Regions from separate parts of the Saccharopolyspora mangrovi genome, predicted to be linked through region 3. Evidence: riboswitches for the same ligand, from Rfam matches in the RefSeq annotation. Region 3 holds a riboswitch; each other region holds the start of a gene.
What was found. A riboswitch is a leader RNA that binds a small molecule or an ion and turns the genes downstream of it on or off. The one in region 3 is predicted to bind glycine.
Positions count from the first base shown of each region.

Region 1: another riboswitch for glycine. It lies ahead of gcvH (glycine cleavage system protein GcvH); the one in region 3 lies ahead of gcvT (glycine cleavage system aminomethyltransferase GcvT).
Region 2: another riboswitch for glycine. It lies ahead of gcvP (aminomethyl-transferring glycine dehydrogenase); the one in region 3 lies ahead of gcvT (glycine cleavage system aminomethyltransferase GcvT).

Region 1 covers NZ_JAWLNX010000007.1:156,833-160,084, forward strand. The annotation lists gene R4I43_RS12470 (PucR family transcriptional regulator) at 121-1,674, opposite strand; glycine riboswitch at 1,784-1,880, shown strand; glycine riboswitch at 1,881-1,976, shown strand; gene gcvH (glycine cleavage system protein GcvH) at 2,029-2,400, shown strand; gene R4I43_RS12480 (L-serine ammonia-lyase) at 2,432-3,252, shown strand, end outside.
Region 2 covers NZ_JAWLNX010000029.1:35,397-38,648, forward strand. The annotation lists gene gcvP (aminomethyl-transferring glycine dehydrogenase) at 1-1,971, opposite strand, end outside; glycine riboswitch at 2,136-2,237, opposite strand; gene R4I43_RS29260 (MerR family transcriptional regulator) at 2,321-2,893, opposite strand; gene R4I43_RS29265 (bifunctional nuclease family protein) at 3,160-3,252, opposite strand, start outside.
Region 3 covers NZ_JAWLNX010000040.1:38,761-42,012, reverse strand. The annotation lists gene glyA (serine hydroxymethyltransferase) at 1-895, opposite strand, end outside; gene gcvT (glycine cleavage system aminomethyltransferase GcvT) at 925-2,028, opposite strand; glycine riboswitch at 2,148-2,247, opposite strand; glycine riboswitch at 2,249-2,345, opposite strand; gene R4I43_RS33245 (TetR/AcrR family transcriptional regulator) at 2,482-3,114, opposite strand; gene R4I43_RS33240 (acyl-CoA dehydrogenase family protein) at 3,220-3,252, shown strand, end outside.

The DNA of each region.
Region 1 (3,252 bases), on a different contig from region 3:
CACAACGCATCATTTCCACAGCATGAGATTGGACCCGGCTGTTTGTGCCGCCAGCACAACGCCCGAGCGTGCGGCCGCCGGAGTGGCAGAAAGGTTCCCCTGCTCGCGGCCCGCCGGGCCTCAGCCGTGCTGCGCCCACCGTTCGGCCAGCAGCTGCACCAGCAGCGCCGAGCGGACGTCCGGGTCGTCGAGGTCGACGTCCACCAGCTGACCGATCCGCTTCATCCGGTACCGGAAGGTGTTGGGGTGCACCCGCAGCTCCCGCCCGGCCTGCCGGGGATCACCGGGATGCCGCAGCCACGCGTGCAGCGTTGCCAGGTGCTCGGTTCCCTGCGTGCGGTCGTGCTCGCGCAGCACCACGAGGGGACCCAACGCGGCAACGCCGGCGTCGGTGGCCGCGCCCGCCATCCGGCTGAGCACCAGCAGGTGCCACAGGTCCTCGTAGACCGCGACCCGCTGCCGCACCAGACCCGTGCGCAGCAGGCCGATCAGCTCCTCCGCCTGGGCGCGGGACCGCGGCACGTCGGTGACCGGCACAGACGTGCCCACCGCGATCAGCGGGCGAGGGGAGAGGTCGTGCGACAGCAGCGCTTGGCGCAGTTCGGGCCAACCGCCGCCGCGCTCCCGGTCGGGAACCAGGGCGTAGAGCACCGCGCCGATCTCGGTGACCAGCGGTCGCCGCCCGATGCCGCGGGTGATCCACTCCCACATCGCCAGCCGCTGCCCCTCCGCGGGCTCGTCGGAGGCCGGCATCTCGATCGCGATCACGCGATGCGCTTCGTTGGGCACCGCCAGCTCGTTGGCGGCCGCCCGCCACCCGTCACTGCCGTCGAGCAGCAATCGGACCTGCTCCGCCGACCGCCGCCGCTGCACGTCGGCGACCGCGCGCCAGCGCAACAGCTGCAGCGCCACCAGCGGCGCGGTGTCGGCGAAGGCCGTCGCGCGCTCTTCAGAGACGGGGCCGGGCACCACCGCCCACATCGAGCCGAGCAGCTCCCCGCCCATGCGGATCGGCATCACCAGGCGCGGCAGCGTCCCGTCCTGCTGCCCGGGCACGAAGATCGCCGAACTGCCCTTGGTCAGCTGCCGGAACGTGCCGCGGGCGCGGAACTTCGCCAGCACGTCGTCCGGCTGCTTGCGGCCCATGATCGTGGAGACCCGCGCCGGGTCGGTCAGGTCCTGCCGCGCCGAGTAGGCCAGCACCTGGGAATGGGCGTCCTCGATGGTCACCGGGGCGTCCACGACGTCGGCGACCGCGTCGGCGAGCCGGAACAGGTCCGCCACACCGACGCCGCTCTCCTCCGCCTGCCTGATCCCGCCCGCCAGAGCGGCGCGGATCAGCCACACCAGCTGCGCCCAGGCGGTCCCGGACCGCACCTCGACCAGCGCTATCCCCGCTTCGCGCACGGCCTCCACGACCGCGGCCTCCACGGCGACCGGTGGTTTGAGCAGCACCGCGGCCGCACCTTGCTCACCGCAGTCGCGCACCAGGCGCACCGCCTGCTCGCCGTCACCGATCCCCACGCCCAGCACCAGGTCGCCGCCGGTCGCGGTCGTGGGCTGATCAGGTTCGGCGATCACCACGTCGCCCGCGACGGTGTTGGACTCCGGGCTGATCACCGTGCGAAGCAGGGCCGGGCCGACCCGCTCGACCAGCGCCCGGATGTCGAGCATCGAAGGGTCCTCCTCGACCAAGACGCACCGGCGGAGATCACATGTGCATTGACAGTCCCGCTGGCCCGTTTATCGTTGCTGAGCACATCGACAATCGCATACCGGCCATCGACCCCGTGCGGGAGAGACCCTGCCCAGCAGCGCAGGGCGCCGAAGGAGCAACACTCCCCAGCAAACTCTCAGGCACCCATGACCGCTCGGGCGAGGCGACTCTGGAAAGCGCTCGTCGACGCCGACGGGCCACCCACGGTGCAAGCCGCTGCAGCGGCGAAGCTCTCAGGTTCCGCAACAGAGGGGGAGGCCCAGCCGAAACCGGGGATCGACGTCCCCTCGAAACAGCTTTGGAGCCTCCCGATGTCGCTGCCCACGAACCTGTCCTACACCGAAGAGCACGAGTGGATCGAGGACCGCGGCGAGGTCGCGCGCATCGGCATCACCGAGCACGCCGCCAGCGCCCTCGGCGACATCGTCTTCGTCCAGCTCCCCGAGGTCGGCGACAAGATCGAGGCCGGTCAGGCGTGCGGTGAGCTCGAGTCCACCAAGTCCGTCAGCGACCTGTTCGCGCCCGTCACCGGCGAGATCGTCACCATCAACGAGTCCGTCGTGGACGACCCGGCCGTGGTCAACTCCGACCCCTACGGCGAGGGTTGGCTGATCGAGGTGCGCGTCAGCGAGACGGGTGCGACCCTCACGGCTCAGCAGTACGCCGAATTGATCAACGAGTAGCCGCGAAGCCCGGAACGAGGCGAGACGATCAATGGCGATCGGTGTCTTCGACCTGTTCTCGGTGGGGATCGGCCCGTCCAGCTCGCACACCGTGGGACCGATGCGCGCAGCGCAGCGGTTCACCTCCAGACTGCGCGAGAACGGGACGATCTCCCAGGTCAGCAGGGTCAAAGCGGAGTTGTTCGGTTCCCTCGGCGCGACCGGCCACGGGCACGGGAGCCCGAGCGCGGTCGTGCTCGGGCTGGAAGGGCACCGACCGGAGTCCGTGGACCCGGTGGCCGGCGCGCGGCGGGTGGACGAGATCGAGCGGAGCGGCCTGCTGCGGCTCGGCGGCGACCAGGTGCTGCCCTTCACCAGTGCCCGGGATCTGGTGCTGCACAGGCGCAAATCCCTTCCGCAGCACCCCAACGGATTGCGCTTCACCGCCATCGGCAACGACGGCGGTGAACTGGATTCGGCGGTCTACTACTCGGTGGGCGGCGGTTTCGTCGTGGATGAGGACGCCGCGGGCGCGGATCGGGTCAAAGCCGATGACACAGCGGTTCCCATGCCCTTCCGCACGGGAGCCGACCTGCTGCTGCGCAGCGCTGAGTCCGGCCTGCCGATCAGCGGCGTGATGCTGGCCAACGAGCTGTCGTGGCGCGAGGAGCCCGCGGTGCGCGCGGGGCTGCTCGACATCTGGCGGGTGATGCGGGAATGCGTCGACAACGGATGCCGCAACACCGGTGAGCTGCCCGGCGGTCTGAAGGTCCGGCGCCGCGCGGCGGAGTTGGCCGCGGCCCTGACCGAACAGGACGATCCCCTGGAGTGGGTCACGTTGTTCGCCCTGGCGGTCAACGAGGAGAACGCCGC
Region 2 (3,252 bases), on a different contig from region 3:
CGGGTAGGTGATCATGATCGCGGCCAGGTCCTGCGCGTGCGTGCCGACGAGCTCGCGCAGGTGGTCCATCTCGATGTTGCCCTGCTCGTCGCAGCGGACCACGACCACGCGCATCCCGGCCATCACGGCGCTGGCGGCGTTGGTGCCGTGCGCGCTGGCCGGGATCAGGCACACCTCGCGCTCGGCCTCACCACGGCTGTGGTGGTAGGCGCGGATGGCCAGCAGACCCGCGAACTCGCCCTGGCTGCCCGCGTTGGGCTGCAGGCTCACCGCGTCGTAGCCGGTGACCTCGGCGAGCCATTCCTGCAGGTCGGAGACGACCTTGAGCAGTCCCTCGGCGTCCTGGGCGGGCGCGAAGGGGTGCAGCGAGGAGAACTCGGGCCAGGTGATCGGCTCCATCTCCGCGGTCGCGTTGAGCTTCATGGTGCAGGAGCCCAGCGGGATCATGCTGCGGTCCAGCGCGATGTCCTTGTCCGACAGCTGCCGCAGGTAGCGCAGCAGCGAGGTCTCGGAGCGGTGCGTGCGGAACACCGGGTGCGTCAGGTACTCGGAGGTGCGCGCCAGCGCGGCGGGCAGCGCGTCGGCGGTCTCGGCGTCCAGCGCGTCGACGTCACCGGCACCGACGCCGAAAGCCTCCCACACCAGGGCCAGGTGGGCGCGGGTGGTGGTCTCGTCGCAGCTGATGCCCACGTGGTCGGCGTCGACCCGGCGCAGGTTCACGCCGCCCCGCCGGGCGGCGGCCAGCACCTCGTCGGCCTTGCCCGGGACCTTGGCCACCACGGTGTCGAAGAACTCGCCGTGCACGACCTCGACCCCGCCGCGGCGCAGCTGCTCGGCGAGCACGCTGGCCATCCGGTGCGCGCGGGTCGCGATGGCCTTGAGCCCGTCCGGTCCGTGGTAGACCGCGTACATCGAGGCGACCACGGCCAGCAGGACCTGCGCGGTGCAGATGTTGCTGGTGGCCTTCTCGCGGCGGATGTGCTGCTCGCGGGTCTGCAGCGCGAGCCGGTAGGCCTGGTTGCCGTCGACGTCGACGCTCACGCCGACCAGGCGGCCCGGCAGCTGCCGCTCGAGCCCCTTGCCCACGGCCATGAACCCGGCGTGCGGGCCGCCGAAGCCCATCGGCACGCCGAAGCGCTGGGTGCTGCCCACGACGACGTCGGCACCGATCTCACCGGGCGCGCGCAGCAGCGTCAGCGACAGCAGGTCGGCGGCCACCACGACCTTGGCGCCGCGCTCGTGGATCTCGGCGATCAGCGCCTCGTGGTCGCGCACCGCACCTGAGGCGCCCGGGTAGGACAGCAGGGCGCCGAAGAACTCGCCCTCGGGAAGCTCACCGGCCGACAGGTCGGCGACCTCGACCTCGATGCCCAGCGGCTCGGCGCGGGTCTCGATGACGGCGATGGTCTGCGGCAGCGTGTCGGCGTCGACCAGGAAGCGCGGCGACTTCGACTTGCCCGCGCGGCGCACCAGGGTCATGCCCTCGGCCGCGGCGGTGGCCTCGTCGAGCATCGAGGCGTTGGAGACCGGCACCCCGGTCAGGTCGGCGACCATCGTCTGGAAGTTCAGCAGCGCCTCCAACCGGCCCTGCGAGATCTCCGGCTGGTAGGGCGTGTAGGCGGTGTACCAGGCCGGGCTCTCCAGCACGTTGCGCAGGATCACCGGCGGGGTGACCGTGCCGTAGTAGCCCAGACCGATCATCTCGGCGTGCGGGGTGCAGCGGCTGGCCAGCTCGCGCAGCTCCGCCAGCGCCTCGGTCTCGGTGGCCGGGTCCGGCAGCGACAGCTGCAGGTCGCCCTCGCGGATGCTGTCCGGGACGGCCTTCTGCCCCAGCTCCTCCAGGGAGCCGACGCCGATCACGTCGAGCATGCGGGCCAGTTCGGCGGGCATCGGCCCGACGTGGCGGTCAGCGAAGGGCCTTCCGTGCTCCAGCGCGGCCAGTGGGATGCGGTCGTGCGTCGCGTCGGTCATCGCCAAAACCTCAATCATCGCGGCGAACAAAGGGCGAAGCAGCGGTGGCTGCTCTCCCCCTCTGTCACTGTTCGCCAAGCGAACGCCTGAGAGCTTCACCCGGCGGACCGGGCTTGCACCGTCGGCGGGGCCCACCTTCAGGTGTGCCCGCTTTCCAGAGGTATCTCGCCCGTGCGGTCCAGGTGGCCTGAGAGGTTGTCGGGGAGAGTTGCTCCTTCGGCGCCTGCCCTGGCAAGACCAGGACCGGACTCTCCCGCACGGGGTCGGCGATGCCGCTCAGAGTACCCGATCAACGCGGTTTATCAGACCATCAATGTCGGCTACCGCACACATGGACGATGCCTGTCGTTCAGCCGGTCTCCGCCTGGCGGTCGCGGCGGCGGGCCGCGAGCTCGTCGTTGATCGCCGACTCGATGTTCTCGCCGCCGTCGGCGCGCTCGGCCGGGAACTCGTGGATGGTCCCGCTGATCTCGCGCATCGCACCGCTGACCGCGATGCCGAACACTCCCTGGCCGCCCTGCAGCAGATCGACCACCTCCTCCGCGGAGGTGCACTCGTAGACCGTGGTGCCGTCGCTGAACAGCGTCAGCTTCGCCAGGTCCTGAACGCCGCGCTTGCGCAGGTGCTCCACCGCGACCCGGATGTTGTGCAGCGAAACCCCGGTGTCGAGCAGTCGCTTGACCACCTTGAGCACCAGGATGTCCTTGAACGAGTACAGCCGCTGGGAGCCGGAACCGGCAGCCCCGCGGATCGACGGGCCGACCAGCTTGGTGCGCGCCCAGTAGTCCAGCTGCCGGTAGGTGATGCCCGCGATCTGGCAGGCCGCCGGCCCGCGGTAACCGACCAGTTCGTCCGGGGCCGAGGCGTCGGGGAACAGCGCACCCTGCTCCACAGCGTCCGAGTTCGCTGCTTCCTCCACCACGCCTGCCTCCCCTCGTCCGGCCCGTAGCCGACGACGACGATCACCAGCGCCTGGACCGTTTGCGATCCAGGGCCGCGAAGCCGTACACCGGCTGAATCACACCGGGGCAATTCGCGTACATCCGAAGGTAGGCCCGCTCAGCAGGCGGGTCAACGCGACGCGCGGGCGGCGCGAGCTCTCGTTGCCCGAGCACGAGATCCGGCCCCCGAGCCGCTCCTGCAACTCGGGGGCCGGTGTGGTCTGTTCGGCCTACTACCGCCGGTCCGTCACGTGTCCGCGCCGCGGAAGTCCTCCGGCGAAACGGAGTCGAGGAACTCGCGGAACTTCTCCACCTCGTCCTCCTGCTCGTCCGGAATGAT
Region 3 (3,252 bases):
TCTGGGCGCCCTCGACGGTGCGGCGCTGGCGGTCCTTGAACTCCTCGCCGGCGGCGATCTTGAAGGCCACCGCCTTGCCCGCGATCACGTGCTCCAGCGGGCCGCCCTGCTGACCGGGGAAGACCGCGGAGTTGAACTTCTTGGTGAACTCCTCGTCGTTGGACAGGATCACGCCACCGCGCGGGCCGCCCAGCGTCTTGTGCGTGGTCGTGGTGACCACGTGCGCGTGCGGCAGCGGCGACGGGTGCAGACCCGCGGCCACCAGGCCAGCGAAGTGCGCCATGTCGACCATCAGGTAGGCGCCGACCTCGTCGGCGATCTCCCGGAACCGCTTGAAGTCCAGCTGGCGCGGGTAGGCCGACCAGCCCGCGACGATCAGCTGCGGCTTGCTCTCCCGGGCCAGGCGCGCGACCTCGTCCATGTCGACCCGGTGGTCGGATTCGGAGACGTGGTACGGCACGACGTTGTAGAGCTTGCCGGAGAAGTTGATCCGCATGCCGTGGGTCAGGTGACCGCCGTGGGCCAGGTCCAGGCCCATGATGGTGTCGCCCGGCTTGAGCAGCGCGAACATCGCGGCCGCGTTCGCCTGCGCGCCCGAGTGCGGCTGCACGTTGGCGTAGCTGGCGCCGAAGAGGTCCTTGATCCGGTCGATGGCCAGCTGCTCGACGACGTCGACGTGCTCGCAGCCGCCGTAGTAGCGCTTGCCCGGGTAGCCCTCGGCGTACTTGTTGGTCAGCACCGAGCCCTGCGCCTGCAGCACGGCCTGCGGGGCGAAGTTCTCCGAGGCGATCATCTCGAGGGTGTTCTGCTGGCGACCCAGCTCGGCGCCGACCGCCGCTGCCACCTCCGGGTCAACCGCTGCCAGGGCATCGTTGAACAGATCCGGGTTCGACATCAGTGTGTGCCTCCTGTTTCTTTCTGGAGTCAGGCGTTGCGGCGGTAGAACGGCAGCTCGACGACCTGCACCGCGACGTTGCGGCCGCGGATGTCGACCTGCAGCGCCGTGCCGGGCTCGCTGTGCTCCCGGTCGACGTAGGCCATTCCGATCGGGTGTCCGAGGGTCGGGGACGGTGCGCCGCTGGTGACCTCGCCGATCTCGGCGCCGTCGGCGTCGAGGACGCGGTAGCCGTGACGCGGCGCCCGCCGCTGGTCAGTGGTCAGTCCCACCAGGGTGCGCTCCGTGGGCTTCTCGGCAACCGCGGCCAGCGCGGACTTGCCGACGAAGTCGGCGTCCTTGTCCAGCTTGACGACCCGGCCGAGGTTCGCGTGGTACGGCGTCAGGTCGGCGGAGAGCTCGTTGCCGTACAGCGGCATGCCCGCTTCCAGCCGCAGCGTGTCGCGGCAGGACAGCCCGGCGGGCTGCAGGTCGTGCTCGGCGCCGGACTCGCTCAGCGCCTGCCACACGGCCACGGCGTCGCCGGGGGCGGTGAACAGCTCGAAGCCGTCTTCGCCGGTGTAGCCGGTGCGCGCCAGCAGCACGTCCTTGCCGGCGACCGTCGCGCGGTAGCCGGCGTAGTACTTGACGGTGCTCAGGTCGGTGTCGGTCAGCGGCGCCAGGATCGCCACCGCGTTCGGCCCCTGGACGGCGATCAGCGCGTAGTCGTCGGAGACGTCGGCGTGCTTCGCGTCGAAGCCGGAGACCCGCTCGGCCAGCTCGGCGGAGACCACCGCGGCGTTGGCGGCGTTGGCCACGACCAGGAACTCCTGCTCGGCGAGCCGGTAGACGATCAGGTCGTCGAGCACGCCGCCGGAGTCGTTGCAGATCATGGTGTAGCGCGCGCGACCAGGGGTGATGGCGGAGGCGTTGGCGACCAGCGCGTGGTCCAGCGCCTCGGCGGCCTGCCGGCCGCTGATCAGGATCTCGCCCATGTGCGTGAGGTCGAACAGTCCCGCGCCGGTGCGCACGGCGTTGTGCTCGGCGGTGTCGCCGCTGTAGCGCAGCGGCATCTGCCAGCCGGCGAACTCGGTGAACGTGGCGCCGAGGGACTCGTGCACCGCGTGCAGCGGTGTCTGTCGGGGCGACGACATGGTGAAACTCCTCCTGGGTGGGCGTGCCGGTCGGCAGTCGAGGGCCGGTCAGCTCACGCGCCCAACCTTATCCGGGGCGCCTCGACCCCCGACCGGCGCGGTCTGCGCTGGTCGGGCGGGGTCTCCCCGGAGTCATTGGCCTGAGAGTTTCACCACCCGGCAGGGTGGTTTGCACCGTGGGCGAGAAGCGCGATGCTCCTGCTTTTCTCCGTGTTTCGCCTGGTGTCCTGCGGTAATGGTGCCTGAGAGTTTACTGGGGAGTATTGCTCCTTCGGCGCCTCGCCCGGCCGGGGCGAGGTCTCTCCCGCGAGACGTCATCGGCGCGGTATTCGGTTGTACCGCTCACAGACGCTACGAACCGCCTCACCCCCAGTCAACAGGAAGACCGAGTGATCTCGACCCTTGCGCAGCGGCCCGGTGCGACACCCCGTCGCGCCCGCGCCGGGCCCCGGGTCAGGTCTCCGCAGTGAGTTGTTGGTGTTGGACCTTGAGGCCGTCGATGAGGGCGGTGAGGGCGAGCTCGAAGCTGGCCGTGTCTATCTCGGCGGCCTTCTGGTGGAGCAGGTGGGCTCTGCTGAGGTGCGGGTAGCGGTTGGTGTAGAGCGCGGCGTCGGCGGGGAAGCCGTGGCTGAACGACCCCATCGCCGAGCCGACGACCAGGTACTTCGTCGAGGCGCCGATCATCGTGGCGTAGCGCTGGGGCCACCCGGCGCTGGTGAGGCCGCCGTGCACGGCGTCTGCGGCGCGCAGCGCGGCGTCGCGGCGGGCCGGGCCGTAGGCGATGAACGGGACCAGGTTCGGGTGGCCGGCCAGGGCCGCGCGGTAGGAGCGGGCCCAGGTGCGCAGTCCGGTGATCCAGTCCTGGGCGAACCCGGAGACGTCGACCTCGCGCATCACCTCGTCGGCGATCTCGTGCAGCAGGTCTTCCTTGGTGGCCACGTGGTTGTACAGCGAGGCCGCGCGCACGTCGAGGCGTTCGGCCAGCCTGCGCATCGAGAGCGCTTCCAGGCCCTCGGCGTCGATGATCTCCAGCCCCGTCCTCCGGATGCGGTCCGGGGAGAGGCGGGGTGTGCTGGGTCGGGGCAACGTCTTCTCCTCGCCGGAATCCCTTGCGGCGTGCGCCGGAACGGTTCTAGGCTGCCATAAAACTAACGGTGTTAGTTACCGGCCTGCACGGAAAGGAACGACGCGATGGTCGACTTCTCGCTCTCCGACACCGAGCGC